Regions from separate parts of the Enterococcus sp. 3H8_DIV0648 genome, predicted to be linked through region 1. Evidence: riboswitches for the same ligand, from Rfam matches in the RefSeq annotation. Region 1 holds a riboswitch; each other region holds the start of a gene.
What was found. A riboswitch is a leader RNA that binds a small molecule or an ion and turns the genes downstream of it on or off. The one in region 1 is predicted to bind thiamine pyrophosphate.
Positions count from the first base shown of each region.

Region 2: linked by a shared signal. The riboswitch ahead of tenA (thiaminase II) and the one ahead of thiT (energy-coupled thiamine transporter ThiT) in region 1 are both predicted to bind thiamine pyrophosphate.
Region 3: linked by a shared signal. The riboswitch ahead of thiW (energy coupling factor transporter S component ThiW) and the one ahead of thiT (energy-coupled thiamine transporter ThiT) in region 1 are both predicted to bind thiamine pyrophosphate.

Region 1 covers NZ_NGLG01000001.1:2,436,175-2,446,645, reverse strand. Annotated here, with positions in the region: gene ruvB (Holliday junction branch migration DNA helicase RuvB) at 1-967, shown strand, start outside; gene A5875_RS11200 (TetR/AcrR family transcriptional regulator C-terminal domain-containing protein) at 979-1,554, shown strand; gene A5875_RS11195 (2-hydroxyacid dehydrogenase family protein) at 1,557-2,525, opposite strand; gene A5875_RS11190 (low molecular weight protein-tyrosine-phosphatase) at 2,579-3,037, shown strand; gene A5875_RS11185 (hypothetical protein) at 3,102-3,464, shown strand; TPP riboswitch at 3,534-3,632, shown strand; gene thiT (energy-coupled thiamine transporter ThiT) at 3,684-4,271, shown strand; gene A5875_RS11175 (hypothetical protein) at 4,320-5,090, opposite strand; gene A5875_RS11170 (class A sortase) at 5,357-6,061, shown strand; gene A5875_RS11165 (patatin-like phospholipase family protein) at 6,183-7,802, shown strand; gene A5875_RS11160 (YdbC family protein) at 7,849-8,064, shown strand; gene A5875_RS11155 (YicC/YloC family endoribonuclease) at 8,099-8,983, shown strand; gene gmk (guanylate kinase) at 9,095-9,709, shown strand; gene rpoZ (DNA-directed RNA polymerase subunit omega) at 9,714-10,016, shown strand; gene priA (primosomal protein N') at 10,178-10,471, shown strand, end outside.
Region 2 covers NZ_NGLG01000001.1:742,326-752,796, reverse strand. Annotated here, with positions in the region: gene A5875_RS03475 (amino acid permease) at 1-485, shown strand, start outside; gene A5875_RS03470 (precorrin-2 dehydrogenase/sirohydrochlorin ferrochelatase family protein) at 516-968, shown strand; gene A5875_RS03465 (TetR/AcrR family transcriptional regulator) at 1,023-1,595, opposite strand; gene ilvN (acetolactate synthase small subunit) at 1,607-2,104, opposite strand; gene ilvB (biosynthetic-type acetolactate synthase large subunit) at 2,097-3,776, opposite strand; gene tenA (thiaminase II) at 3,893-4,549, opposite strand; TPP riboswitch at 4,726-4,817, opposite strand; gene A5875_RS03445 (DUF2268 domain-containing protein) at 4,880-5,788, opposite strand; gene A5875_RS03440 (DUF2087 domain-containing protein) at 5,933-6,661, shown strand; gene A5875_RS03435 (VOC family protein) at 6,684-7,124, shown strand; gene A5875_RS03430 (arginase family protein) at 7,155-8,021, opposite strand; gene A5875_RS03425 (hypothetical protein) at 8,121-8,339, opposite strand; gene A5875_RS03420 (hypothetical protein) at 8,320-8,595, opposite strand; gene A5875_RS03415 (ATP-binding cassette domain-containing protein) at 8,820-10,471, opposite strand, start outside.
Region 3 covers NZ_NGLG01000001.1:2,736,340-2,746,810, forward strand. Annotated here, with positions in the region: gene A5875_RS12595 (winged helix-turn-helix transcriptional regulator) at 26-379, shown strand; gene thiD (bifunctional hydroxymethylpyrimidine kinase/phosphomethylpyrimidine kinase) at 438-1,259, opposite strand; gene thiE (thiamine phosphate synthase) at 1,322-1,981, opposite strand; gene A5875_RS12610 (hydroxyethylthiazole kinase) at 1,960-2,778, opposite strand; gene thiW (energy coupling factor transporter S component ThiW) at 2,775-3,254, opposite strand; TPP riboswitch at 3,389-3,478, opposite strand; gene gloA2 (SMU1112c/YaeR family gloxylase I-like metalloprotein) at 3,735-4,124, shown strand; gene A5875_RS12625 (nucleotide pyrophosphohydrolase) at 4,176-4,469, opposite strand; gene A5875_RS12630 (helix-turn-helix domain-containing protein) at 4,489-6,012, opposite strand; gene A5875_RS23695 (hypothetical protein) at 6,333-6,491, shown strand; gene A5875_RS12635 (SpaH/EbpB family LPXTG-anchored major pilin) at 6,561-8,186, opposite strand; gene A5875_RS12640 (LPXTG cell wall anchor domain-containing protein) at 8,187-8,759, opposite strand; gene A5875_RS12645 (ASCH domain-containing protein) at 9,190-9,579, opposite strand; gene A5875_RS12650 (macro domain-containing protein) at 9,656-10,162, opposite strand; gene A5875_RS12655 (tRNA dihydrouridine synthase) at 10,251-10,471, opposite strand, start outside.

The DNA.
Region 1 (10,471 bases):
AAGTGATAAGAGTTTAGAAAAATCACTGCGTCCTCGGTACCTTGCACAATACATTGGACAGGATAAGGTCAAACAAGAGCTGTCAATCTACATCGAAGCGGCAAAGAATCGGCAAGAAGCCCTCGACCATGTTCTGCTGTATGGACCACCTGGTTTAGGGAAAACAACGATGGCAATGGTGATTGCCAATGAAATGGACGTACAGATTCGTTCCACTAGCGGACCAGCAATCGAACGACCGGGTGATCTGGTAGCGATTTTGAATGAGCTGGAACCGGGAGATGTTTTATTTATTGATGAAATTCATCGTTTGCCCCGGGTTGCAGAAGAAACTTTATATTCAGCGATGGAGGATTATTACGTAGATATTATGGTGGGACAAGGACCGACAGCCCACCCAGTACATTTTCCGTTGCCGCCGTTTACGTTAATCGGAGCGACTACACGAGCAGGAATGCTGTCAGCGCCTTTGCGTGATCGCTTTGGCATCATCTCTCATATGGAATATTACAAAGAAACGGATCTGCGAGAGATTGTGCTGCGCTCGGCGGATATTTTTCAAACGGAGATCGTGGAAGAAGGTGCGGTGGAGATCGCTCGTCGTTCACGGGGCACCCCGCGGATCGCCAATCGTCTGCTGAAGCGGATTCGTGATTTTGCTCAGGTTCAATCTGATGGGGTAATCAATCAAGAAATCGCCGATCAGGCTCTGGGGTTATTACAAGTTGATAAAGCCGGCTTGGATTATGTCGATCAAAAATTAATTAAAACGATGATCGAATTGTATCATGGTGGACCGATCGGACTAAGTACCTTAGCGGTTAACATCGGTGAAGAACGTGAAACCGTGGAAGACATGTACGAACCTTATCTGATTCAAAAAGGATTTATCAAACGAACACCACGAGGACGCATGGCGACCCCGTTAGCTTATGAACATTTTAATTATCCTTATCAACAAGCATAGAAGGTGGAAAAATGGCGGAAGGAAAAGCGACCAAGGAAACATTTGTCCAAGCGTTAGTCGCGTTGTGCCAAGAAAAAAGTTACGATAAAATCACTGTTCAAGATATCAGTCAACAGGTCAGCTTGAACCGCCAGACATTTTATTATCATTTTAAGGACAAAAACGATCTGCTCCACTACGCGTATTATCAGCGTGGATTGCAGTATCTAGTCTCCGATGAACTGGTATTAACGAATTGGGAAGAATCCGTTTTGAAAATGTTGAAAGAAATGCAAATCTGTCATCAGTTTTATTTGAATACCGTGCAGGCAAAGCCGGAAGTATTAACGAAAGAGTTCAATGAATTGGCGCAGCGTCTATTCGTTCGTCTATTTGATGAAGTCGATCAAGAAGGGGAACTTTCTCAAACCGATAAAGAATTTTATGCCCGCTTTTTGGCTCATGGCTGCGGCGGGATTTTGATCGACTGGCTTTTAGCCGGAGCTGACCAGCCGCCGATCACAATTGCGGCACAGTTGTTTCGTTTTGCTAAAGATATTGAATTTTTCGCCTACCGTTTATATGAAAAAGACTGGAACGAGCGTTAAGCTCAATCCAGTCCATTTACGATATGTTTAATTGGTTCTTGGTTGAAAAGGGCAATCGCATTTTTTGCGACGATCTCTGCCATTTGATCTCGGGCTTCCACACTAGCGTTGCCAATATGCGGTGTTAAGACGACATTGCTCAGTTCTTTTAAGCCGTCAGTCACCTTTGGTTCGAACTCATAGACGTCCAAGGCGGCTCCGGCAATTTGTTTGTCCTGCAATGCTTGAAGCAAGGCCTTCTCATCAATCAATGGCCCGCGTGCTGCGTTGATCAAAAAGGCACTGTCTTTCATTTGTTTAAAGGTTTCACTGGTTAATAGATGACGAGTATCCTCTGATAAAGGTGCGTGCAGGGTCAAAATATCGGCTTGACGAATCACGTCATCTTGCGAGGCATACGTCGCCTGTAATTTTTTCTCCAGCTCAGGGGCTAATGGATGACGTTGGTTATAGATGATTTTCATACCAAAAGCCGTCATCATCTGCGCCAAGGCTTGACCGATCTGACCCATACCAATGATTCCTAAAGTCTTATCCTTTAATTCATGACCTAGGAAGAATAATGGAGCCCAGCCATCAAATCCTTTGCCATGCATCAAATGATCTCCCTCAACGATTCGGCGAGATAACGCGATGATCAAACCCGCGGTCAATTCTGCTGTCGCATTGGTGGAGACTACCGGAGTGTTCGTTACATAGATTTTCTGCTCTTTTGCATAAGTGGTGTCGATATTATTGAAGCCGGCTCCAAAATTTGCGATCAATTTTAGTTTTGGTGCGGCATCAATGACCTCGCGATCAACTTGCGTAGAGAGCGGACAAATCAAAACTTCACAATCAGCGACATTTTCGATCAAATCTTTTTTCGAAATTAAACCGTCGCCTTCATAGACCTTATATTCAAGTGCAGCTTCTTTTAACAATTTTGTGCCAAGCTCAGGCAGTTTGGCGGAAAGATAAATTTTACTCATTTACGATCCCTCGTTTCATTTCGATAAATTGACTATAGCACAGGAGGAATGACATGAAAAAGATTCTATTTGTTTGTATGGGAAATATTTGCCGCTCACCGATGGCCGAAGCGATTTTCCGTGACGCTTTCCAGAAAAATCAAGAAGATCAGTTCCAAGTTGATTCAGCAGCGACAAGCCGCTGGGAGGTCGGCAATCCGCCCCATCAAGGAACGCAGAAGATATTGTCGCAGCATCACATCTCTACCAAGGGAATGTGGGCACGCCAAGTAACAACAGAAGATTTTTATGATGCCGATTATATCATCGGCATGGATCAAGATAATGTCGCTGACTTAGAAGCAATCGCCCCAAAAGGTACTGAAAACAAAATTTATTTATACCTAGATCGGGTACCGGGACATGTCGGTGAAAGTATTCCAGATCCATGGTACACCGGCAATTTTGAAGAAACTTATGATTTAATTCAAAAAGGTTTAAACGAATGGTTAACTTTTTTTGAATTGGACTAGATTCCTTGTTTTTTCTTCCAAATTTAAGTAAAATCAAACTACGCTCTTGATAGGAGGAAGCTGAATGACTAAAAACGAGAAGCCTAAAAAGAATTTAATCAAGCTGTTTTCGAATTCATCGTATCGTTTCATCTCGGATTTTTTGAATGATTCTGCTGAGAAACGCGCCCAAGAGCAAGCCAACGAGAACATTTTTCTTAAACTGAAGATGGCAGCTCTACAGAATAGTTTAGTGGTCATGCAGGTTCAAGACGAAAAAGACGAAGAAAAATTTCAAACGATCTCAGGCTGGCTGCCTAAAGTAGTGACGAATGAATCCATCGTTATTCGTACGCAAGATAATCAGTTAGTGATGCTGACGATTGATCGGATCAAGAAGGTAACGACCTTGTCACCAAGCGGCGATCAAGAAAGTATTTCACGATAAAAGTATTTCATACCTTTACGAGCAAGCAGACATCTGCTATACTCGGGAGGTACTAAAAAATAGAATAATACTGTCGCAAAGGGGAGCCCTCGGGCTGAGATTGAGATTACTCTAAACCCTAGTACCTGTTTCGGTTATTCGAGCGTAGGAATTGTGATGAAGTAATGATAGTTACTTCTCCTTTGTGGACTGTATGTTCAAAAGGAGGAGTTTTTTTATATGTATAAAACAAGAATTTTAGTGGAAGGTACAGTGGTAGCGGCCCTTTCGTTGGTGTTATCCTTTATTCCAACGACCATCGGCAGCAGCTTTACGATTTCACTGGGGATGATCCCCATGACATTGTTTGCATTGCGAAGAGGATTCAAGCCGGCCTTAATGTCGGCGTTCATCTGGGGGATTTTACATTTTCCCGCGAGCCAAGTGGTTTACCTGAGCGTTGTTCAAGTGTTGATCGAGTATCCGATTGCTTTTACTTTTGCCGGATTTGCCGGACTATATGCAAAGAAGGTTCAAAAAAGTTTGGCCGCACAAGATATGTGGAACGTTCGAAAGAATATTGTATTGGGTTCCTTTGTGGGGACTGGTGCAAGATTTTTCTGGCATTTTATTGCCGGGGTAGTATTTTGGGGCAGCTATGCTCTGTGGGGGATGAATCCGTGGATATTCTCGCTTGTCATGAATGGTGTCAGCGGTTTGGCAACAGCAGTCGTAACCGCGATCGTCGCAGTCTTAGTTGCAGAAAAAGCACCGCAGCTGTACTTGCCGAAAGATGGTAATTTGATCCAAAAGCAAAGTCATCAATAAATAATAAAAGCATTTGTCCTTGCCGGACAAATGCTTTTTTGCTCAATATTAACGGAATGAGAAGACGGGATCATCATTTTCGACTTCCAAGGACCACAACTGTTTGGAAGTGTCGTAAATGATCTCTGCAATTCGCTGTTCTTTTTTATAATTTCTTGGACTGCGGCGCCAACCTTTTTCATCAGATAAAAAAACCGGAATATGGTAACTCTTATTTTTTAGTTCCGCCAGGTCTAAGCAAAAAATAGCACCCTCTTGCAAGATCGGATATAATTCTTTCAGTAGTTCACCGTCCAATGGTGCAACAGAAGAGCCGCGGCGGAAAAACGAGCGCCGATCATTGACTTTCTCTAAGACGATTCGTGTCAATTTGCTGGCAAGGATGCGATAAAATTCATCCAAGTAACGGTAGTATACACGCATTGTTTCGTTGCCTAAGTTGAAGTAAACGAAATTATTTTGCAGCTTATAGAAAAAAGGAGAATGCAGATGTGTCCGCATATGTCCAAAATATAATAATTCTGAGATTTCTAATGGTGTCAGCTCTTTCAGCATTGCTAAATCATTAAAATCGATCCATTTCAGACCTTTTGATTGAGTGAAGATTTTATTAGTAAAAAATTGTTGAACTTGTTCCGGACTATTAATGATTTTTAAACCTGTGTGGGGCTCGTATTCGCCAGCTTCTGCAACAGGGTCTAGCAATAACAAGTGCTTAGGTTTGTGGACGATTCCGTCAACAAAATCATTGGGTGAAAAACCTTTTGAGAGCACAGCATTACTTGTGGAATCAATATAAGCAAATAACGTATCTGGCACAAATGTTCACCCTTTCTAATAGTCGTCACAACCATTTTAACCCAATAATAAAAAAAAAGCTCGTATCTTTTATTTTAAAATTAGATTACAAAAGTCTTAAAAGATGCAACATTGAAGCACCTTTTTAACAATTAAAATCATTTTAATAAATAACAACTTTCTAATGCACTTATTTCTTTTTTAATTTTTTTTCTATAATGTGGCAGTAGCGTCACGGGATGAAATGGAATATGATATTATTAACAGGAGAATGCGGGAGGATTGAGATGAAGAAAAAAAGAAATTGGCTAATAAATATTTTTCTTTTCTTATTGCTATTAGTAGGTTTAGCCTTGATTTTTAACAATCAAATTAAGTATTTTTTAATGCAATATAATGGTGATCGCTATGCAGTAGCGAAAATGGATCGTTCTGAGATCGATCAAAATATGGAAAAAGATGCTTCATTTGATTTTGACGCCGTGCAGCCGGCTAGTACGGAGGCAGTGTTGCAAGCGCAATTAAACAATAAACGCCTGCCTGTTATCGGCGGAATCGCGATTCCATCTGTTGAAATAAATTTGCCGATTTTTAAAGGACTGTCCAACGAAGTGCTTCTATATGGTGCTGGGACGTTGTCGCCAGACCAGAAAATGGGTGAAGGTAATTATGCGTTGGCAAGTCACCGAGCTGATCGTCCAGGACTTTTATTTACACCGCTTGAAAGTGTTAAAGAAGGCGATATGATTTATTTAACCGATTTGCACAACATCTATACTTATAAGACAACGCTGAGAGTTCGTGTACAGCCGACAGAAGTAAAATATTTGGATGTGCAGCCGGACAAACAGCAGATAACGCTGATCACCTGTGGGGAGATCGAGGGTGTGACACGGATCATTGTTCAAGGCGATTTGGTGGCTATGACACCAGTCAATAATGCTACGGATACAATGCGCAAGGCTTTTGAAATGGAGCAACGGACATATTAGCAACGATTTATTATTCAGAAACTTCAAGGCCCGCCTTGAAGTTTTTTGTTGCGGGAAAATTTCTGCTATACTAAAGCCAACATGCTGAATAATCGTTTCACAGCAAATCCGGGAGGAAGCGATGGAACTTAAAAAAATTTATTTATCAGACTTGTCGGCAGCTTGGGATAAATTTCAACAGTCACATTTGCTATTTCCTTTTTACCGTTCCCACAGTCAAGCGCATTCGGAGTTTTTAGCGGCGGTCAAGCGAGGAAACGGCTATTGGATTCAATGCAAGTCACACTGGCTGCTAGTAGACAAAATTGATGAAGGTGACACCTGGCGGATCAATAATTTACTGATCTCAACGGATCTTGGCTGGCGGACAGCTTTTTTATGGTTAGAAAATGCAGCTCGTCAAAAATTTAAACGCGTGTTGGTTTTGAACCTTGAGGCCAACTTGATTTTACAGCAGTGGTTAACTGCTCAGGGCTACCGATTAGTAGAGAACGTTTGGCGAAAAGAACTGGTCTATCATACAGGTTTGGTGTTGGGCGGAGGCGGCGCTCGCGGCGCGTATCAAATTGGTGTTTGGAAGGCGTTGTTGGAAAAAGATATTCGATTTGAAGTAATCACTGGAACCTCGGTCGGCGGTTTGAATGGCGCATTGATCGCGCAAGGAAATTATAATCAGGCGTTAGCACTATGGGAAGAGATCGAAACGGATAAAGTGCTGGATATTACCTTCAAGGAAGTTGAAGAGTTGGATTTTTCAGCGCAAGTCGATCAGCTGCGAACCTTTATTCGAACCTCTTTGCAGCAGCGGGGAGTCTCTTCAGAACCGCTTAGACGGTTACTGGAAGAGCGGCTAGAGGCGCAAAAGATTCATGCTGGCTGTCCTTTTTATGTTGTCACGACAAAGGTTCCTGTTTTCCAAGAAATAGTAGTACCGATTCACAAGTGTCCAGAAGAAGAGATCATCGATTGGCTGCTGGCCTCCTCAGCCTTTTTCCCTATGATGGCAATGGCGAAAATCAAAGGTGAGCTTTATGTAGATGGCGGATATCGTAATAATTTACCAGTGGACATTGCGTTGCAAACACCAATAACTGAGTTGATCGTGGTGGATGTGCATGGACCTGGATTTGATAAAAAATATCGCTTGCCGGATGAAACTGCCGAGTTAGTATTAACGAGTCCGTGGAGTTTAGGAGACCTATTATTGTTCCAAAGCGACCGCTCATCAGAAAATATCGATTTAGGCTATTTAGAGACTAAACGTGCTTTTGGCGAATTGCAGGGATATCGCTATTTTTTCAGCCGTCATGCTGATTTTGAAGCGATAACCAAAGCTTTTTTTCGTTATCTTCAAAACAAGCTTGCGGTAGATATGAGGGCACTTTATCCAGAACTGCAGAAGTTTTTCCGCCAAAGCGTGCCGATAGAAATGCTTAGTTTAGCATTTTTAGAATTTTTTGCTTATTGGGTGAATGTTTCGCCGGTGAAGGTTTTTACACCTGAGCAATTTATCGAGACGATACTAAAGCAGTTTGAAATGCCGATCAAATTGAACGCAGTCTTTTCGGTTCAGGAGCAAATTGAAGACTTTATCGAAAACCATAATGTTTTCTCAGATTACTATCGGGTTCTACAAATTTACCAGCTGAAAGGATCGCCGGAAACGGCTTATCGTCGTTGGCCGATTCCAACCTTGCTGGCACTTTTTTTTAGATATATACGTAATGAGGAAATAACCTGATGCTTCAAAAACATAAGCTTATTAATAGAAACTAGGAGGAACTGCAATGGCAGAATTTAATTATGAAATCGTAGAAGAAATCGCGGTCTTATCAGAAAATCCTAAAGGCTGGCGCAAAGAATTGAATTTGGTAAGCTGGAATGAACGGCCGCCAAAATTTGATTTACGCGACTGGGCACCGGGACATGAAAAAATGGGTAAGGGTGTTACCTTAAGCAATGAAGAATTTGTTGTGCTGAAAGAAACGTTGAGCAAGATGTAGTAAGTGATTTTTTCAAAAGAAGGGAACAAACCAGATGAAAAGTATGACAGGCTATGGTCAGGCGTTCCAAGCGAACGAGGCCTACGAGCTAAATATCGAATTAAAAAGTGTTAACAATCGTTTCTTAGATTTGCAGATTCGAATGCCAAAAGAATTGAATCCGTTTGAAGCGCAGATTCGTAAAATTGCGAAAGAGAAAATCCAACGAGGCCGAGTAGATGTATTTATTAATTTGACACCATTGAAGAGCGGCAATAAAAAAGTTTCTGTTGATTGGGAGTTGTTGCAGCAATTAGTTGCAGAATTGCAAAATGGTGGCAAAGAACATTTTGGAATCGTTGATTTCCCCGTGGAACAAGTTCTGGTCAAAGCGATGGAACAGTCAGATTTTGTAACATTAGTCGATCAGCCGACTGAAGAAGAAACATTGGAAGAATTAGTTCAAACAGTCGCGAATGAAGCCTTCATCCAATTAGCGGCAAGCCGTGAACATGAAGGTACAGGGATTCAAAAAGTTCTAGTAGAATATGGCAGCAAAGTCCAAGCGTTAGTAAATGAGCTAAAAGGATTTGTAGCTGAGTATGAAGCAGACTTCCAACAACGTTACCAAACAAAATTAGAAGAATATCTAGGAAATACGGTGGACCAAGACCGCCTGCTGACGGAATTAGCGATTTTATTGGAACGCGGCGACATCCATGAGGAACTGGACCGTTTGACGATCCATTTAGACAAACTGGCAAATCTTTTAAAAACTACAGAACCTGTTGGACGTGAACTGGATTTTCTATTGCAGGAAATGAATCGCGAAGTTAACACGATCGGCTCAAAATCAAGCCCGATTCAGATTAAAGATATTGTTGTTCAACTAAAAACGATCCTAGAAAAAATCCGTGAACAGATTCAAAATGTCGAATAGTTATGTGAAATTTCATAAGAAATAGGTGCCGGGTTCACGATACCTCTTGAAATATTCACAAAAAAAGTGCACAATAGGCGTTAGCTAAAAAGAGCATGAAAGGGCGTTAGTATGTCTGAACGAGGACTGTTGATTGTATTGTCGGGACCTTCCGGAGTAGGAAAAGGAACGGTCAGAAAAGCCATTTTTGAAAGAGACGATAATGAGTTCCAATACTCTGTCTCCATGACCACCCGTCCGATGCGGGAAGGGGAAGTTGACGGCGTCGATTATTATTTCCGTACGAAAGAAGAGTTTGAAGCAATGATCGAAGCGGGCGAGATGTTGGAATACGCTGAGTATGTCGGAAATTACTACGGCACCCCACTGACTTATGTAAATAAAACATTGGATGAGGGCAAGGACGTCTTTTTAGAGATCGAAGTCCAAGGTGCTCAACAAGTAAAAGAAAAAGTCCCTGATGGTGTTTTTATTTTTCTAACACCGCCAGATCTAGCGGAATTAAAGGCGCGGATCGTTGGACGAGGTACCGATAGCCCTGAAGTGATCGAGGAACGGATGCGTGTTGCACGCCAAGAAATCGAAATGATGGCGTTATATGATTATGCTGTCGTCAATGATCAAGTACCAAAAGCTGTTGATCGTATCAAAGATATCATCGTCAGTGAACATTACCGAGTTGACCGAGTGATTGGTAAATATATTAAAATGTTAAAGGAGATATAAGCTTATGATGTTAAAACCCTCAATTGATACGTTGTTAGACCATGTAAATTCAAAATATTCTTTAGTAATTTTAGCCAGCAAACGTGCACATGAATTAGATGCCGGGGCTCAACCAACTTTAGATTCATTTGAATCAGTTAAAAGTGTTGGCCAAGCATTGGAAGAAATCGATGCAGGTGCTGTAATCAATGATCCTCATCCAGAAATCAAACGGGAACGTTTGAAAATGGAAGAAGAAGAACGTCACTTGCAACGTGAACGTGATCAGCGCGATTTAGAAGAACGGATTCGCAACGAACAAAACTAAGCGTAGAAAAATTTCTCGCGGATGAAACGTAAATGGGATTGTACCAAATACTTTTGGCGCAGTCCCTTCTTTTTGTGTCAAAGAATTATTTACATAATTTCATAAATTTAGACGGACCTACATAAAATTTAGTACACTATTTAGGAATGGAGGCGGAAAGAATGAAATTAGCACAAGTGATTGTGGATGTACCGGCGATGCAGACGGATCAGCCATTTAGTTATTTGATCCCGCCTCAACTAGCGGTAGAAGTCGGGATGAGGGTAGAAGTCGGATTTGGATCGCGGCATGTCCAAGGCTTTGTCGTTGGCTTTGAGTCAGCACCTGAACCGTTGCCTGATAATTTGAAACCAATTATTCGAGTGTTGGATTTAACGCCTGTTTTAAATCAAGAGCTGTTAGCGTTGGCTGACTATATGAAGGAAACTACTTTTGCCTTTAAGGTAACTTGTTTG
Region 2 (10,471 bases), 1.7 Mb from region 1:
GTACGCCTAAAATCTTTTGGCCGAAGTTTTCAGCGCTTAATAAAAACCAAATGCCAGAGAATGCACTCTGGATTCAAGCGATCCTTATTTCGTTATTTATTGGTTTGCTCTCTTTTAGCAACACCTTCTTAGCGGAATTGTTCAACCAGCTGACTTATATGACAAATGTTTCGCGGGCGATCCCTTACTTCATCGTTGCGGCGAGCTTTCCATTCTCCTTGAGGAAGAAGGTTATTCAAAAGGAATCGTTGATTATTAAGAATAACTCTCTGAATTATCTATTCTCTATTAGTGTGTGCCTGTGTATTTTTGTGGCGATCGCTTTTCAAATTTACGAGCCGTTGAAATTAGGCAATTACTTGAACTTTTCTACACTGCTTTTAGGGCCGGTATTCTTTGGTGTCCTCTCACACTTCATCTATTTTCATTTGGAACAAAAGAAGGCGGTACTAAGTCTTTCTGAACAAAATAATGAACAGCGTTAGGGTAAATTAGGAAATAAAGGAGCTAAGCCGATGTATCCAATTCTAATTGATATCAAGCAGTTTTCGATTCTAGTGGTCGGTGGTGGAAAGATCGCCACTAGAAAGGTCTGCGGATTAATTGAAGCAGGTGCGAAGCCTACTGTTATTTCGCCAAATTTTTCCGACACTTTGCTGAATGCCAAAAAAAATGGGACTGTCGTATTACGTGAGCGCTCCTTTCAATATGGCGATACCAAGAGCTTTCAAATCATTTTTATCTGCACGAATAACAAAGCTGTTAATCAGGCAATCTTAAACGAGACTACTCCTCGTCAACTCGTAAACGATACGACAAATCAGCACAACAGCAACTTCTTCAACATGGCCTTGATCAAAGAAAAGGACTTTGGCGTTGCTTTAACGACAAAGGGGAAAAATCCTGCGAAAACCAAACTTCTAAAGCAGAAACTTCGCAGCTTGTTAAAAGGTATTTCTTTAGATTAAAAAAACGCTTGGATTCACGATTCCGATTTAGGAAAAGTCGCATCCAGGCGTTTTTTAATTCAGCCCATTAACAAAGCGGGCAACCGCATGAGACACAAAAACTTCTTTCTCCTTTTGGTACTGCTCATGGCTGGCATAAGCATTTAAGAACGCAAAGCCGATCATACTTGAAAAGATTAATTCCGCGGTTTCTTTCGGATCGCTGATCTCGATGACCTTCTTTTCCTCCATCTTAATTAAGTAGTCTTGGATTACCTGTATAAAGGAGGTAGGGATTTTTTGGATATACGGCAGTGTTTCTTGATAAATTTCTTGTGCCCGCAGTCCAATGGAAAAACGAACGATTTCTGGTGTCACCTGTTCAAAATATTCCTCCATGATCATGGACAGATCTTTTGCAAGTTCCCATTGAAATCGATCAAAAATATCCTTGCTTACAGTGGGAGTCCAATCAGCTTCTTTTAACGTCGTCAGTAATAATTCCTTTTTGGTGCCAAATTGACGGAACACTGTCGCCTCATTCACCTGCGCTTTTCTTGCTATATCCTTCGTGGTCATGTCTCTGTAACCTTTTTCTACGATCAAGCTTTTGGTCGCTGCCATGATATTGGTTCGGGTGTTTTTCATTTTACTTTTCTTTACTCCTTTGTAAGGCTGGCAATCGCCACGCTCCCTCCGCGAATCACCTCAAATTCCTTTGAAATGGACTGAAGTTCGTCGAGCAATTTATTATTCAGCCCTTCAGTGTTGATGCTCTCGATCAGCAGTTCATTTGCCGTGCGATCAGTAATCTCAAAGGGCACATGCTTTTGTAGATTTACTAGTTTAGAATCGAGCGCTTCATAGTACTTGAGTTTTACATACATCACTTCTTTTGCATGAATCGCAATGTTGCTGTAATCGATCACTTGAATCACTTCGATCATGTTGCTCAATTGATGTTTGACTTGTTCAAACGTTCGATTATCGCTGTAAAGACTAATTGTCATGCGAGAAGTATCTGCAGATTCCGTTTCACCAACTGTCAAACTATTTAAATTATACAATTTTCCCGAGAATAAACCAGCCACTCTTGCCAAAACTCCTATTTCATTTTCGACATAGACACTCAACCATTTCTGTTCGATTTTATTCATAAACAATCATTTCCTTTAAGCTTTGACCTGGTGCAACGATCGGCATGACTTTTTGTTCAGTTGCTAACATAAATTCCAATACAAAGGTTCTATCCTTCATTTGCTTGGCTCGAAGAAAGGCCTCATCGATTTGTTCTTCACTCGTGATTCTCAGCCCATCCGCACCGTAACTGTGAGCCAACGCTAAGAAGTCAGGAATATATTGTTCATCATCTTCCTTTAGCATGGTGTAAGAATAACGCTTTTCATAAAACATCTCCTGCCACTGTCGGACATTTCCTAAGCAGCTATTATTAAAAATACAGATGATGATTGGGATTTTTTCTATCATTACGGTGGCTAGCTCCTGCAGATTCATTTGAAAGCCGCCATCTCCGGTAATCGTTAAGACAGCTTTTTTGGGATTTCCCAGCTTTGCGCCGATCGCGGCGGGAAATCCGAAGCCCATTGTCCCTAAACCTCCTGAAGTCAGCAGTTGTCTATCTTTCGTCACTTCTAAAAATTGCGTGGTCCAAAGCTGATTTTGTCCTACGTCAGTGACTACGATTGCATCATAAAAATGTTCATTGATTTTCTTTATGATTTTCTCTGGGGTCAAGCCAGCCTCTTCCATATGAAGCGGAAAAGCTGTAGCCAGTTTTTTAATCTCCTGCAGCCAGTTATCTTGACACTTCGTATTTGATAAAGTCGTAATCCTAGGCAGCACCTCTTTAATATCGCCAACAAGCTCCACACAGGCATCGATATTTTTGTTGATTGTAGCAGGATCAATATCTAGATGAATTATTTTGGCAGAAGGATAGAAAGTTGCCGCATTTCCTGTCACTCGATCATTTAAACGAGTTCCCAATGCTAAGATCACATCACTTTTGGTAAGTGCTTGATTTGCTGCATAGCTGCCGTGAATCCCGACATTGCCCACATAATTAGCATGGTCGCTGGGCAAGGCACCTTTTCCCATAATCGTAGACACAACTATAATTTTCGTCTTTTCAACAAACTCCAGTAACTCTTCATAAGCCTTTCCACGATGAACTCCGCCGCCAATTAATACAATTGGTTTTTCTGCATGATTCAAAATATCGGCCGCTTCTTTTATTTTTTCAGTTGGAATGTGCTGCTTTTTTTGTCCGCCGCGAATTTCAACTGTTTCTGGATAGCTTTCTGAACCAAGTTCTTGCTGAATATTTTTAGGGATGTCCACCACCACGACACCGGGTTTTCCTGACTGTGCGATTACAAAAGCCTTTTTTAAAATCATTCCTAAATCTGCTCTCTTCTTGACCGTCACCGCATATTTGGCAATCGAGCGGCTAATTCCTACCATATCGACCTCTTGAAAAGCGTCCTTTCCAATCAAATGGGTCGACACCTGTCCTGTAATGCAAACTAATGGAGAAGAATCATATCCTGCCGTAGCAATTCCCGTAATCAAGTTGGTGGCTCCCGGTCCGCTTGTCACCATACAGACGCCAACTTTTCCTGTAGAACGAGCATAACCGTCCGCCGCGTGGATCAGTCCCTGCTCGTGTCGCGGCAATACTACTCGAAACTCCTCTCTTTGATAAAGTGCATCAAACAAATCAATCGCCTGTCCTCCTGGATAAGCAAAACAGACTTCAACCTGCTCTTTTACTAGTGCCTTAACAACCAATTCAGCTCCCGAAATCATTTTTTTCCGCCTCCTAATTATGCAAGTATTGACTTGCATTTTACAGAAGGACCAGATGAATTGTCAAGCGTTTTCAAAATAAAAAGACCGTTCACTCGAAACGATCTTCTTTCGGATTACCATTTTTCTAAATTCGTCGCCATTTCCCAAAATGCGTATTCCATTTTACTGCTGATTACGAAGGATTCAATCATTTGCTGCTGTTCTTTTGCTGTCGCTTCTTGGTAGAGTCGATCTAACAGCGCGCGCTCTTTTTTGATTCCCTCAGCTGCGGCTTCCCCTGCATAAGTCTCGATCCATCGCTGGTATAACGGATGAGGTGAGCCTGTCTCGATCAAACGAACTCCGATTTCTTGATAAAGCCAAGCGCAAGGGAGCATTCCGGCATAAGCCGTCTTGAATGTGCCGTCGATCAGCTGACGATACATATGAGAAACATAATTGTAGGCGGTTGGTGCGACTGGAGTTGCTAGGATTTCTTCTTCCGTGATGTTTAGTTCAGTAAAGAATTCCTCGCGAATCGCCAATTCACCCAGCTTAAGGTTTTCGGCATTCTCTTGTAGCTGTGCTTGTACTTCTTTGTCATCCGTTTGCTCGGCGATATAGCTGTAAAGCTTGCTGAAATGCTCAAGATAATAGCGGTCTTGCAGCAAGTAGTAACGAAAAATCTCTGGCGACAAATCTCCGGCGGCCAACGATTGGACAAAAGGATGTTCAAAGCTGCCTTCCCAAAATACCGCTGCTTCTTTTCGTGCCAAGTCTGTAAATGTCATGCATGTTCTCCTTCTCTGTTAAAAATTTGAGCTTCCTTCCATAAAAACAACTGCGGCCAACAACCTTCCCTAACGCAACATAAAAAACCCCCTTTTTACGAATGAAAAGGAGGCTCCTATGTTGGAAAAAGCATACATAAGAAAACCCGACCGCAAATAAGCGATCGGGTGCAAATTTCTAAAACATCACACATTCCCTGCGTCAGTTCTAACTGTTTCAGGTTCAATGGGTATAATCTCAGCTCTAAAAGCACCCCTAGTGTCATTCAATTACTAAAAGTATAACATACCTTTTTAGAAAAAACGATTCCATTTAAGGTATTTCAACAACTAGTCGAAGATTTTCGATTCTTTTACAAGCACTGCACTGGGAGTCAACGTAGCTTCCGCGATCGACTTTCCGGTATTTTTTAAGTACGCCTTCACTAGCTGATAGCCAATGGTATAGCCGGCATTTCTCGAAAGTCCGACTGGCTGGTATCCCTGCTCTCTTGCTACTTCATCACCATACATATAAGCTGAAACTTGATCAAACCCGCGTGCCTCACGGCCATCCTTCATTACTTCGATCGTGTATTCCAGCTCCTCCTGATCGTACTCCTGCACCCACGGACCACGGTGCTCGATACCGTAAAGCTCCTCAGCGAAAACTTCTGCCAAGCCTTCGATCACTAAATAATCCTCGACACTCACATCTCCATGATTAAATGGTTCATAAGTAAAACGAACATTATGATTGAATTCATGTGCTAAGGCGGACTTCAAGCGCGTACGATTAAAATCGTTCGGCACAACAATCAATAGCATGTATCCGGGTATCCCGCCAAATCCGCTATACCCTTCACTCGCCATCAGTACCTTATTTTCTGGATCGCCCAGTAAAATATCTACAATAAATTCATTTACTGGAATTTGATAACCGATTTCACTGAAAAGCTGCGCGCTTTCGGCAATAACTTCAGTGCACTGATTGAAAATATTGGTTTTGCTTAACGGTTCTACTTTTGACTCAATTAACTCGATGCTCTTTCGCGGTGTCCAGATGCCCAGCATTTCCGAAGCCATCACCACGTCATAGCCTCCAGGTGTTTTAGGCGTAAGCGGTGCATTCAAATAGCGCCACATCCCTTCAAGCGGCCGCATCAGCTCATAACGAAAAGCCTGCTCATCCACTGTTTCCTGCAGACACTTTCTATAAAAAGACAGTGAATCCACGATTGTAACTTTCAACTCATTCACTTTGATCCCCTCCTTGCTTTTTATCATAATGGTTGACGTTGCGTGAAGGTCAAGGAAAAGATAGCAATTATCTATATCAGAATTCGCAATCATATTTGCAAACATTTTATAATTATGTTAGCATCCATCTAAAGAGGTGATCTAATGGAAACCGAATTGACGATCGAGGAAATAAAAAAGGGCTATGCAAAAAAGGGCGAATTTCTTTTTCAATGTTTGTATTGTGATCAAACATTTGATGATCGTTTCGTCTATCCCATCAGCGAGTCAAACAGCCAGTTAGCCCGAGCTGAAGGCGCGATGATCTATCATCTAAAACACCAGCATGACGGACCGTTTGAAACTTTATTGAATTTAGATAAAAATCAAAGCGGCTTAAGCGATACCCAGAAAAACTTTTTAGCGTTGTTTTCCAAAGGAATCGACGATCAGGAAATAGCGGATCAGCTAAATATCACGACTTCTGCTGTGAGAAATCACCGCTTCAAATTTAGGGAAAAGAAACGCCAAGCCAAAATCCTCTTGGCATTGTTAGAGTCGATCGAGGAAAAAGAACAGGATGAATTTACTGCAAACTCATTGATTGATTCAGACGAACGATTCATTTCAAGTAAGAAAGAAAGAGAAAAAGTCTTTGATACTTTTCTTGATGAAAATGGAAAAGCCGTTCAGATTCCCAAAAAGGAAAAAAAGCGGATCATTTTGCTGCAAAGGCTGGCTGAAAGCTTTGCTCCTGAAAAGCAATATACCGAAAAACAAGTGAATGAGATTATCTCAGAAATGTTCGAGGATTTTGTGACGATCAGACGCTATCTCATTGAATACGGGATACTGGGTCGAACGGTGGATGGAACGACTTATTGGAAGATCTAGCGCGTTGAAAGGAGCAAGTGAAATGGTATCACCGATGAGAGTCGATCACCTGCAGGTTACGGTGAAAGACGTCAATGAAGTGGAAGCTTTTTATGATGGCTTAATGGATGCTTTAGGGTTTGATTTAAGCAAGAAAATCAAGGTTTACTTGGAAGAATTGGATATGCATGTCATCGAATATCTCGACCGCACTTATGATTTTGGAATCTGTTCTGCGTTACAACAATACGAAAGCGAAACGATTCATAGAAGAAAGCCCGGTGCGGTCCACCACATCGCCTTTAGAGCCGCATCCAGAGATGAAGTCGATCGAATTTATCAAAAGGTCTTGTCGCTGGGCGCTGAAATTTTGGATGCGCCGCAAATTTTTCCCCAGCATGGCCCTAATTACTATGCCCTTTTCTTTAACGATCCAGACGGAATCAAGTATGAGATCGTGAATAATGACGATCACTGTTCGTAAAAAGCCAGCCGTTGCTATCCGGCTGGCTTTTTATTCTCTAAATATCTCGACATCTTCCAACGCCTTTCGCAAATTGACCGCGTCCCACGGAATATGTTCACCGATACTAAAGCCGACGATCTCCGTATTCTTGGCAACATCGCCGATTATTCGGGCAATTTGCTCCAAGGTCATAGTTCCAACAGGAGCGGGAAACTGCTCGACCGCTAAGTAAGGCTTCGCCGGTTTCGTCGAACGAAAATCTTGCGGCGACAATACATCTAAATCAAAATGGATGGCCAGCTGTTTGAACTGATTTTGACAAATCCAGTCGATCAGCGGCTGGCTATCATTGGCCAATTCTTCAGGCGTCAGATAATTCATGTTCAACTCATCGACTTGATGATCGCACGGCCGCAGCTCTTGATACTTTAATCCAGCCAGCAGCACTTGTTCTACTTTGAAGGGATGCTGAACTTTTTCTGCGAAGCTCGGTGCGCCCTGCCCCAGCAGATTTCCCAGCATCATCATATGTCCCCGCGTACTATCATTGATCGTCGACATATCGGAGTGGGCATCTAGCCAAAGTATCCCTAGCGAATCCGGATACCGTCCATGCAAATAGTCAAAAGGCGCTTGGGATATCGAACAATCTCCCCCCAAAGTGATGACCTTATCTGGCAACTTTTCTTCTAAAACCTTTGCAGCTTCTGCTAATTGCTTTAACAGGCCGCTTTCACCTAGGACGCCATTTTCAAGCGGCAGTTCTTGGGAAAGGGCCTCATCCACTGTAACGCGGATCGTTTCAGCCTTGGTACTTGGCGGTACGATGTGACTCAGTAATTCAGAACCGAAAACATAATTTGGATCATTTCCCCCTTGCCATTGAGGAAAGACCAATCTGAGGGTTTTGCTCATCGAAACTTCCTCCTTCATTGCTTTTCTTTTTCCAGTACTTCTTATCCTCAGTATACTAGCCTCTAACCGTCAGAAGCAATCGCGGCATAAAAAAAGAGACTAGCAATCTAGTCCCAATTCTTCGTGTACATATAGAAACATTTCGTCATTTTCATCGATCAGGTTATAAAAATAGTTAAGCTGCTCATCTTTTCTGGCTGCAACGAAGGCTTCTTGCAGGTCCATACATTTTTGAATCGCGTAAATCCAAATATCGGCGATAAATTCATCACACATCTTTTGATGAATGATGTTTAAATTAAAAGTATTCACTGACATATTCCTCCACCTCCTGTCTTTCCTGCTCCGACCGAAAGATGATGACTAACCCTTTAGAATCTGCCGTCAATACCATATTGATGTCCTTGATCTCACTACCGTGTTTCAGCGCATAATAATATAACTGATCCACACTCCAGCCCTGCGCAGCCAGTGTAACCATTGCCAAACATAATTTATCTACTTTTGCTTCTGCTTCTGGTGTTGCATACACCATCATGGGTGCATAGCAACAGATATTTCTCAATCGATCCATCACAATCATCCCCCTTTAAGTATAACAAAATTAGTTGACTTAAATTGGAAGATTCGCTCCAACTACTTTTAAAAAATAAAAGAAAATTCAGCGGGCTTACTCTCCGTTGAGCTTTTAGCTTTTAAATAATAATCCCTCTAAACGATTCTTTTTATTTATATTTTTTGCTGCATTCAAATCAATCTTCTGTGCTAGCGAAACGACCGAAAAAATCTCCTGCTGAATCAGCAGGAGATCGTGTTTTCGATTAGTTGACTACTTTTCTTTAGATACTCTCCAGTGATCGTGCCGCTTGCTAATAAATCTTCCGGCACACCGGTGAAAACGACATTGCCGCCCTTCACTCCGCCGTCCGGTCCAATATCAATGACCCAGTCGGCCTGCTTGATGATCTCGCTGTGGTGCTCGATGATGATCAAAGTATTTCCCTTATCCACCATCCGCTGGAACAATCCATTCAGCTTCTTGATATCTGAGAGATGCAGTCCGGTGGTCGGTTCATCGAGTACAAAAACAGATTCCTTTTGCGTGATTGCTTTGGTCAGCTTCAGACGCTGACGTTCACCACCCGAAAGAGTCGTCAGATTTCGACCAAGAGGTAAATAGGTCAAGCCGGTATCAATCATCGCCTGCAGCTTCTCGTTCATTTTCTTACTGCTGATCCCTTGATAGAAGTCCAGCAGCTCTTTTGGTGTCATTGCTAGAACATCTAAAATCGTACAGCCCATCAAGCGATAACTCAAAGCTTCATCTGAAAAGCGCTGCCCTCCGCATGCTTCGCACTCATTGACGACTGGGTCCATAAAGACAAGTTCGACCGTTGTTTCCCCTTTCCCATTGCAGACCGGACACGCTCCTGTTGAATTGAAGCTGAACATACCGACGGGAACCTTATTTGCTTTGGCAAAGCTGCGCCGAATTTCATCATAGATCCCTAGATAAGTCGCAGGCGTCGCGCGGTTTGTTGCCTTGATCGGTGCCTGATTGATGATCGAGATTTCATTAGGAAACTGTTCCGGCAGAACTTTAGTGATCAATGTCGATTTTCCTGAACCGGCTACACCAGTGACTACCGTTAAAACATGTTTAGGAATATCCACTGTCACATTTTTCAGATTATGCAGCGTGGCATCTTTGATCGTCATTTTTTCATGCCAGCTGCGAGGAGCTGTATTGATCGGCAGCGTCTGGCAAATTTCTTTTCCTGTCAGACTATCTGACCGAAGCAGTGCGGGATAATCTCCCCGGAAAATGATCTCGCCGCCCTTTTTACCGGCTGATGGTCCAATATCAATCACTTCATCAGCGATCGCGATCACATCAGGATCATGCTCCACAACAAAAACGGTATTTTCTTTGTCCCGCAGGTCCTGCAATAATCGATTGATCCGCGAAACATCCCGGGCATGCATACCGGTACTCGGTTCATCAAAAATATAAAACATCCCGTTCAAGGCACTCCCCATATGTTTCACCAGTTTTACTCGCTGCGCTTCTCCTCCCGATAAGGTCGGCGTCTTCCGATCCAATTGTAAATAGTCCAACCCGATATCGATCAGCCGTTGGACTTGACGCATGATTTCAGCGATCACCTCGTTCACTTCTGGGTAATGCAGCTCCTTTAAGAATGTGAGAAGTTCGTGCATATCCATCGCCACGCAATCCGCGATCGAGCATCCGTTAATTTTCACTGACAAGGTTTCCTTATTTAAGCGGCGTCCTTCACAATCAGGACAAGGGGCTTCAACTAATAATTCCTTTAACTTTTCCTCATACATTTTGCTGCGCTCCGATAGGTCACGCTTCAAAATGATCCGTTCATAATTTCGACAAATTCCTTCCAGCTTTGGATTGAGCGGTTTCGGTTCTTTTTCAG
Region 3 (10,471 bases), 300 kb from region 1:
CAAGGTTTTTAGGAGGAATCTTTTTTTGGAAAATCGTGCATACATGATTGGCGTCGAGGCAACGATGGATGTTATCGGCGGAAAATGGAAACCTATTATTCTTTGCAACCTGCGCCACGGACCGATGCGTCCTAGTGATTTGAAACGCGGAATCACCGGCATCAGTCAAAAAATGCTGACACAGCAGCTGCGTGAGCTAGAGGATGATAACATCATCGACCGCAAAGTTTATCAGCAAGTCCCGCCAAAAGTGGAATATTCATTAAGCGACTACGGCCGCAGCCTTTCAGATATTTTAGACAGCCTTTGCAATTGGGGCGAACAGCATGTCGCTCACCTGCAAGAACAAGGACAGGATATTTGCTTGAAGGCAAACTAAAAAATCAGGCGTTCTTCTCACTTATCGAGAGGAAGGCCTGATTTTTCTATATTCTGAATTAGTTGATTACAATATCATCATCCGTCATTTGCGCCCAATGATTGGTGGGTCCATGACCGTGACCTACGAAGATCGGTTGGCTGATGGCGGCTTGGATAAACTTCTTCCCGATAATGATCGCTTCCTTCAGCTCGGTTCCTTTTGCCAGCTCAGCTGCGATACATGCGGAGAAAGTATCTCCTGTCCCGTGGGTGTTTGCCGTTTCGACGCGCGGCGCGCTCATCCAAAAGCTTTCACCTGATTCCAGCAAAACAAAATCCGCCGCAGCTTTGTTTTGGCTGTGTCCGCCTTTAACGACCACGTTTTTCGTGCCGAAAGTCTGCAGCTTTTTCGCCGCCTCGACCATTTCCTGATCCGTCACGATTCGTTGTCCAATAATCACTTCTGCTTCCGGCAGGTTGGGTGTGACGATCGCTGCTAACGGCAACAACTCTTCATTGATGGTTTTCACCGCATCGCTTTGCAACAGATGATGCCCGCCTTTTGCCACCATCACAGGGTCAACAACTAATGGTCCGAAATCGACCTGCTTCAATTTCTTCACGACGGTTTCCACTCGTTCCACGTCTGCTAGCATGCCAGTTTTCGCCGCACCGATCGCAAAATCCGCCGCTAAAGAGTCAAACTGCTCTTCAATAAAGCTGCTGGGGATCGCCATACTATCCTGTACGCCATACGTATTTTGCGCCGTCAGTGCCACGAAAATACTCATGCCAAAGGCTTTTCGCGCTTGGAATGTTTTTAAGTCTGCCTGTACGCCCGCGCCGCCGCCTGAATCAGAGCCGGCGATCGTGACAACTTGAGGTGTTTGATTGATCATTTTTCTGCCTCCTAATTTCTATTAAGGTTTTTTTACTAAGTCTGAGTTTCACGCCTAAATCACTAGTCTTCTATTTGTAAAGAGGGATCGGCATTCAATACTTCAACGATTTTTTCCTTTAATCGGCGAACCTTCTCACCGACAGCGTCTGCCCGCATGATCTCGCTGACGATCGAGACCCCTGCAATGCCTGTTCCGCGAAAATCCGTTAAGTTGTCTTCCTTGATCCCGCCGATCGCGACACTCGGAATCGTCACCGCCGCATTGATGGCCTTCAATGTTTCCTTAGAAGTCAGCGGTGTATCCTTTGTTTTTGTCGGGAAAATCGCACCAATCCCTAAATAATCAGCCCCGGCTTCCTCAGCTTCCAAACCTCTTGCGACTGTTTTGGCCGAAACGCCCAAGATTTTTTCCGGCCCAATCAATGAACGAACAATGTCCACCGGCAGCTCATCGTCTCCGATGTGCACACCTGCCGCATCAACTGCCAAGCAAATATCCACCCGATCATTAATAATCAACGGAACCTGATACTGATCGGTCACCGCTTTTACTTTTAAGGCCAGCTCATAAAATTTTCCCGTTACCAATTCCTTTTCCCGCAGCTGAACCAAGGTCACGCCGTTTTTACATGCCTCTTCGATCACTGCTAGAAACTTTTCATCGCTAAAATCATAACGTCCCGTTACCAGATATAAGGTTAAATCCATTGCTTTTCCCATCCTTTCACCTCAGTCCACCAATCTTTTTCCATCAATAGCGAGAGCTGATTCAATGTTTCCTGCCGAAAAGCGGCTAAACCGATCACATCTCCTGCCTGTTCTCCGCAACAATTGAAATAGCTGGCCGCCGTCACGACCGCAGCCGCTGGTTTTACCCCACTGCCTAATAATGCGGCGATCAATGCGCCAACAATATCACCCGTCCCAGTAAAGCGATCCAACGCCGCCACTCCGTTTGTTAAGCGCCAAATGCGGCTTTGCTCAACAACAATATCTTGACTGCCAGTTGCTAAAAAGATCGTGTCCGGATAAGTCTTAGTTAATTGTTGCATTGCTGCCGTTAATTCTTTCAACGCTTCATCATCTTGATCCAACTCACTGCCGTCCACGCCGCGGGCATGACTCGGTAGGCCGCAAAAATTTCGCAGCTCAGAGATATTTCCCTTTACGACAGTCGGATTTTCCGCCGCCAGCCAGCGACCGACTTGATCGCGGGTCTGACTGACACCATACCCAACCAAATCAACCACCGTTGGTTTTTTCATCTTAGTTGCCAGCTTGGCTGCCGCAACTAGGCTCGCTTCCCGTCCTTCCGACAAATGCCCTAGATTCAACAAGAGACTATCCGTTTGCCGGAACAATTCAGCGAACTCTCGCGGATCAGACGCCATGATCGGTTTTGCCCCGACATACAGCAGCGCGTTCGCCACCGTTTCACAAGTAACCTCATTGGTTATGCAATGAACTAAAGGTGCCTCCTTGATAGGAAAGCCTTTAGCAAAATTCGTATTAATCATCCAAACATCCTTTCACTGGAAAATAACCGCTGCCACCGTTTAAAAATTGTTGTTTCCTGTAATTTTACCAACACGACAAACGCGATCGCCGAACCAATCAACGTCGCACCCACAAAGCGCGGCGTGTAGATCAGCCAATACAGATCACTCTGACTGCCGGTGAACCAGACCATCACAGGGTAAGACAAAAGCGAACCGATAATTCCTGTACCAATGATTTCTCCTATCATCGACCAGATCAGCTTCTTGCCTAATCGATAAAACAAGCCCGCCAAAAATGCGCCAAACACCGCACCTGTCAATGCCAACGGCGGTATCCCCAGCATGGTCATCCGAATCAGTGCACAGACCACCGCCATCACGGTTCCATAGAGCGGCCCTAACAAAACTCCGGCGATAATATTCATCACACTGGACATCGGCGCCATCCCTTCGATCCGCATCAAGGGAGACAAAACAACATCTAAGGCGATCATTAAAGCCAGCAGCGTTAATTTGTGGATTTTATTTTTCTCCACGACAAATAACCCCTTTCTCATTTATCAAGAAACAAGCGGGGTATCCCAAAAGACAGAAAAACCCAACCAAAATAAAATGGTCGGGTACGATCAGTCAACTAGCTACATTTCCCTGCGACAGTCTTAACTGCATCAGGTTCCATGGGTATAATCTCAGCTAAACAGCACCCCAAATGTTTCTCTTCAATTGATTGGAGTATAACATACTTTTTTTAATCCAACTAGCTTATAATAAGAAAGGCTTCTCGAACTCGCTCAGCTTTTGAGCAATAAGACTAAAATTTTGATAAGTCGCTTCTCAGACTTAACAAAATTTTCGCTTATTGCCGATAAAGCTAGTTCGTGAAGCCGGACACCGCAATTTATTGGGACCATGGCTATTTACTTGAAAAAAACTATACTTTCTTAAAGCTTAAGAAAAACAGAAAGGGTGTTTTTATGGTTAAACCAGATTTTTCAGCGATCCATCATGTCGCTATCATTGTTTCAGACTATCAGAAAGCTCGCGAATTCTATGTGGATATTCTAGGGCTGCCGATCATTCGCGAAAATTACCGGCCCGACCGCCAAGATTATAAATTGGATCTGCAATTACATGACGCGGAACTAGAAATCTTCGCCGTCCAAAATCCGCCCAAGCGCCCCAGCTTCCCTGAAGCTGCCGGTTTGCGCCATTTGGCCTTCAAAACCGCAGACATCGAAGCAACCGTTGACTATTTAAAAAGTCACGGCATCGAATGCGAACCTTTGCGGACTGATGATTTCACCGGCGAGAAGATGACCTTCTTCTTTGATCCTGATGGCTTGCCGTTGGAGTTGCATGAATAAAAAATAGAGCAGAATTTTCTGCTCTAAACTTTTTTATTCCTATGTTCAACCCTACGCTTCTTCCACCGGATACTTGATCGCGTTTTTCTTCAGCTTCTCACTGATGATCTCATCAATGTCAAAGTCCAAATTGTCTGCCATCATGTAAGAATAAATCAGTACATCGGCTAATTCTTCCTTCAGGCGTTCCGTTTGGGTGCGTGCTTCTTCTGAATCCTTCCATTGGAAAAGCTCCAATAATTCAGCCGCCTCTAAACAGATCGATAACGCTAAATCTTTCTCATTGTGAAAAGAGCGCCAGTTTCTTTCGTCGCGAAATTGATTAATTTTTTCCATACTATTCATAGTCAACCTTCTTTCGTTTCTATTTTATCACAGAAACGAAGCTGCGTTTTTCCTCAAGCTCGTTGATCGTATCCTGAATCCAGCGCCTGCTTTGGTTGGTCAAAAAAGGATCGATCACCACGACTGGATAGTTCTTCGGCAAGCCTTCCGCCGAACCGGTCGTAATCAGGCAATCATAGTTTTTCAATTCATTATGTAACTCCGGTGTGCCGCCAGATAATTTTTCGAAATGAACGATCAGAAAGTTGCCGTAGATCGTGTCAGAAATCTGCTTAGCCAAAAAGCTTTCCTCGGTCGGCGTCAAATCAGACAGCAGCAAAACCTTCAGCAGCGGTTCTTGACTGGCCAGCCACTCCATTCCGCGTTCTTCGGTGGTAATCAGCAAATAGACATAGTTCCGAATGAAGTCCTCTTCTTCATACATGCGATAGCATTTAACAAACTTTTGGACCAGCTCACGTACCCTCTCCACACCGCGGCTATAAACCTTTGAGACCTCCGATAGGAAAATCGAGCGATTGCGCCACAGCATACACACATATTGCCCTTGAGGATCATAAAGGTAAAAATCATTCGATAAAACTGTCGCCAAGTTGATCTGACTTTGCTTGTCTAATCGATGCCCCAGCATTTCGTTGTACTTTTCCACCAGTTCATAATGCCGCATAAAAAGCTGCTGGTATTTTTCATTATCCGCGATAGCCGACTCACGATGGGAAATACTGAAGACGATCGAATCGGAAAACAACAGCCAAAGACCGTCTCGCACCATATCCGGCGTTAAGTCCAATTCCACACCTTCTCTAACAGCATGCTTCAGCAGCTTATAAGGCAGCGCCATCGGCAGCATCAAGCCTTTGGTCCGCAGCTCTTCTTGCGGGAATTCATGCCCATTTTTCATTCGCCAAATACTGATATAGAAGTTGTAAATCAAGCGTTTTTGAAAAACATATTTCTCATGAATTTGGTTAAGCTTCACGAATTCTTCCACATAGCGCTCGATAATGTGATAGTGGGGCGAAGGTAATTTAGGCAGTGTGCTTTCAAATGAAATCTGGCGCTCACTGTAAAAGCGAAAATAAAAATTACGGATTTCCCCTTCGTTGCCCTCCACTCGCAATGGACGATAACACAATTCCATCCCGGCTTGAGTCAAAGCCTTCTCGATTTTCTTCAAATAGCGCTGGGTGTTGGAGGAGCTGAGATACAGTTTCTTAGCCAGCGCCGTAATATTCTCACATTCCTCATACAAAAGCTCTTCGATAATTTGAAATTCAGGACTGTTGTTCAAAATATTGGCATAAAGATACCCTAGATTAACCCTTTTATCCACCTCTAAACGATAAAGCCCCTTAGTTTTCGTTATCTGAAAGCTAGGATACTCTTCATTGATCCATTCGATATCATTCAATAGAATCGGCAGCGAGCAATTCAGTTCACTTAACAGCTGATCGCTCGACCAATCATTCCGACGATAGTAAAGCTGCTCCACTAAGGCCAACCGTCGTTTGTTGCTTGTTCCTAATACTGCACGAAAATCCATGATTCTCCCCCTATCAAAAGAACGCCTTCCCCTAAAAAAATGACTCTGCTTTAGAAAGTTCCACTCAGCGAAAAATCGAGTTCGTGAATTCATCCGCTGTAAACATCCGTATCAAAGCTGTTTCACTTGTGAAAAACTCATACTTTCTAAAGAAATCAGAAAACAAGTATCCATTTTTTCGTCTAAAAAAAATGAAATCTAGCATTCAAAAAATATTCTTCACGATAATTTTTCAAACATCTCCCATTAGTTACATGAAAGTAATAGCAAATACTTGAATTCCTTTTGTTGTTAACAAATAATAATACGGAACTATAAATATGGCAATTTTTGGTCAAAATCTTTCAAAAAGCATGATTTTAAAATCAAATTCTTTTAGTTTAAGAAAAAAAAGGGAAAAAAGCCGCGCCAAAATCGCCAAAAAAAGCGGCTCCAAGCCCGATTTCGGCCTGCATCCAAAGGAAAAACGTCCTTTTTGAGCCTTTTCCCAATTTTTTGCAAAAAAATAAAAAACAAGGGAAGTTTTCTCCCTTGTTTTTCACGATCATTTATACGGTGGTTTGCTGCAAACGGCGATACTTAATGAACGCACCCAGCATCAATGCCAAACCGACGATTAGAAAGGCGATGATCCCTTTCCCACCAGTTGATGGCAAGAAGCCGCCTTTTGAAACATTGGCGATCTTCAGCTGCTCATTTTCGTCGAATGAACCTTTCGATACTTCAAACTCTTTATCTTCCGTCAGCAGCTGGAAGCCGTTCGGCGCTTCGATCTCTCGCAAGTAGTAGGTGCCGAAAGCTAGGCCGCTGACCTGCAAATGCCCGCCATCTTTAGAAACAAAGTGAGTTGCGCCAGCATAGTCTTCATCCGCTTTAACCTCGACCCATTTCACTTGGTCGCCGGCATTTGTATAATAGTAGAATTTCTCATTTTCTTTTTTAATCACCACGAATTTGGCACCGTCTAATGCTTGGTTTTCCTTGCCGGCTTCGTGCTTCATGAATTTCTTGCCGCCGGTAGTGATCGGCGATGTCGGCGTATGATTTTCAGAATCCTTTTGGTCGCCATCGTGAGTCATTTCGACGGAGAATTTATTGTTGATGTCGACATCGACCGGTGTTTCATCCGTGAAGGAGACGGCATAATAGATATGGAGCGTTTTACCGCCAAAATCCTTCAAATATTCTGCTGTCGTTTTTGATTTTTGGAAGTCCTCAGCGTTTTCGCTACTTTTTGCCTTATTCAAATTCATTTGAATATCAAAGCCGGCAAGTCCAGTGTAATTAGGAACGGTATTCGTATATTCTACCGCACCATGGGACAAGAAGGTGTCCTTGATATTCGTCGCTGTGTCGCCGATCGAGATGCGATCGATTCCTTCGAACTTGACCCCTTCTTTAGTCACCGCATCCTTAAATTGCAGCTGCGAATAACGCGTCTGCTCGGCGCCATCCTGATTAAGGATCTCGCCGATTTGGTTTGGGATCGTGAAGCTGGCATGGTAATAGATTTTTTGGCCGACTTCAAAGTCATAGCGATTTTCCCCAGTTAACGGTGTCCCCGTTTCGTCGACTAATTCTTTGCCGATATCGCCTTTGACCTTATTTTTCGGATACAAATGGATATCCGTATTTTCTACATCATCTTTGACGACGGGCAAAATTAAAATCAATGGAAAGCTGGATCCTTCCACGCCATCCGCTGCTTTTTCCTCGAAAAGATAGACTTTGTAGATTCCTTCTGCGGTTCGTTTGTCCAGCCCGCTAAATGTAACGATACCCGCTTCGTTTGTTATGTCGCTGCCTTTTGACTGAGCTTTTGCCGCTTCCTCTAGTTTAAAGCTTTTCATCAACCCTTTGACGGCGGTCGCATATTCCGCGTCCGACGCATTTTGACCGACAAGCCCATTTAACTTTTCATAAAAATCCGCCGTGATATCCCACGCTTCGAAGGTAATCCCTGGAAGGCCTTCGTATTGATTAAACTCATCCATTTCCTCCCCGGTATTTTCAACATCATGGGTTGGGAATTGGTCCATTTTTTTCTTGTGCAGTGTCACATTCACCTTTTCTTCTGCCGCTTGCGCCGCATTCCCAAAGCCAAACGCCCCCGCGATCAATGGTAATAGACAGATGATTGCCGTTACCATATTTACTATCCTCTTTCTTTTCATTTACTTTTCCTCCTGTTTTTGTTTTTGATAAGCCAGACCCATGCCGCCGATCAAGGCCAATAACAACCCGCCAAGCAAAACATTATTGGACACTTCATTGGTTTGAGGCAATTGTTTTTCTTTTGATGGCTTATTCACTAATTTTTTTGGTTCCTCGACTGTTTCTGCCGGCTGCTGCTCTTGGTACTTCCCGTAAAGCGCGAGTGTTTCGCTGGGAAACTCCTTTGGCATAAAGAACACCATGGGTAAAAACTCTTGTGTCCCCGTCTCACCAGATGCTGCAAGTAAATACACCGCCGGCTGTTCCTGCTGTTGATACGGAAGTTCTATCCGGGCGACCCCGTCAGTATCAACCATTAAGGGACGAGCATTGACTTTCGGCAAGGCTGCCTTTTGCACGTACTGCTGAAACTGCCTTTTACTCTGATAACGATTCAACCAAAATTGCTTCACGTCTTTTTCACTCTGCTGACTCCTTTGACTCCAAGCGGTCAGATCAAAAATATCAAAGCAGATCGCTTCGGTCCCTGCCACTCTTTCACCCGCCGCCCTCGTATCGATGAGGATTGACACAAAAGCTTCTAGCCCAGAGACGGGCTTTGAATAAAAAAAAGGACCAGCAAAATAAAAATAAGACTGACTTTCTTCACCACAGATCACTCCCTTCAAAAACGCCTCTAATGAATAGAAACTAATAGCCAGCGACTCGTGTATATCATTTTAACCAAAAGTGCTTTTTGGCAATAAATCGGAATTTAGTTATTTATTAAGATGCGATTCCTTGTTAAATATAGGTTTCAGGGCTTTTTTAGTATGATAACTAGTTATAAACCTTTTTTTATTACTAATAATTCTAAAAAAGGTTTTTTTATTTTCGTGGTTTGCCATTAAAAAAAAACACTCATTGGTTAAATGAGTGTTTTTTTAATCGCTATTTTCATTGTTATATCAACGTTTATACAAAACCCGTTCGTTACGTGGTTTTTGTTTTTGACCTGTTTTTTTAGTCGTTAATTAAGGATATATAATAGTCTTGCCAAAATTCCTCAGTCACGACTTTTTCGCCATCCTCGATCACGAATTCCCCTGCTTCCGGTTCAATAATGCGATCATCCGGCACATGGTAGAGCCGCCGCTGACCCTTGATGGGAAAAGGTTTGATGCAGCGTACATTCTCAAATATCCACGCATACGAATCCTCGGCGATTTTTTTTACATCGACAAGATCCACGATACAAACTGCATGTCCTGAGATACAGCCGGGGGTCTTGATCGCGGTCGAGCAGATCAAGAGCGGTCCGCGGTAATGCGTCGTCCACGATCGATATTCTTCAGTTTTCTTGCCGGAAAGAATTTCCATAACTGGCTCGGGGTGAATGGAGATAGCCTTCAAATAAATCGCCTCACTTCGTCTATTTACTATTATTTTAGCACTTTATTCGGGTTATGATTCAACGAATTAACCGTTTTCACTTTGAGTCGCTTTGTCTGATTTTCTCAAAAATCGCCAGCCAAGACTCCTCAAAGGCAATTACCTGCGTTGTGATCTCCCGATTTTCCCTTCGATCAGCCACTTCACAAAGTATCCGGGCCGCGGCCTCTTTGGGATAACCGTAAATTCCCGCACTTAACACGGGCACTGCAATCGTGTGAAGCTTATATTCATGAGCCAACCGATAAACCGCCTCATAGGCCGAATACAGCAGCGCTTCTTCCTTGTGCTTGCCGTCAATGTATCGCGGTCCCACCGCATGGATCACATAGTTTGCCGGCAACTCGAACGCAGGGGTGATCACCGCTGTTCCAGTCGGTGTCCCGCCAATGGATGCCATCGCCTGCTTCAATTTAGGTCCGGCAGCTCGATTCAACGCACCATCGACACCGCCGCCAGGGATCAAGGCCGCGTTTGCGGCATTGACGATCGCATCCACAGGAACGTCTAAACGAGAAATATCGCCGATTTTTACTTCAATCATCGCTTTTTCCTCCTTGAGCTTTTTATTTATTATAGCAAGAAAGGAGGAGCTGTCCGGTAATAAATCCGACGTCCTCCTCCTATTTAACTTATATAATTTCTACGTGTTGATTCTCGAAATTGTCCAAGATCTCGCGGACTTCTTCGGTTGATTTGGTATTCATCAGACTTACCCGCAGATCGTTCGCGCCGGGAAAGCCTTTGACATAAATTTTGAAGAAGCGGTGCAGCCCAACGATCGAACGAGGTACCTGCTCCGCGTATTTATCCTGCAAATCCAGCTGCAGCCGCAGCAGGCCGATCATTTCCT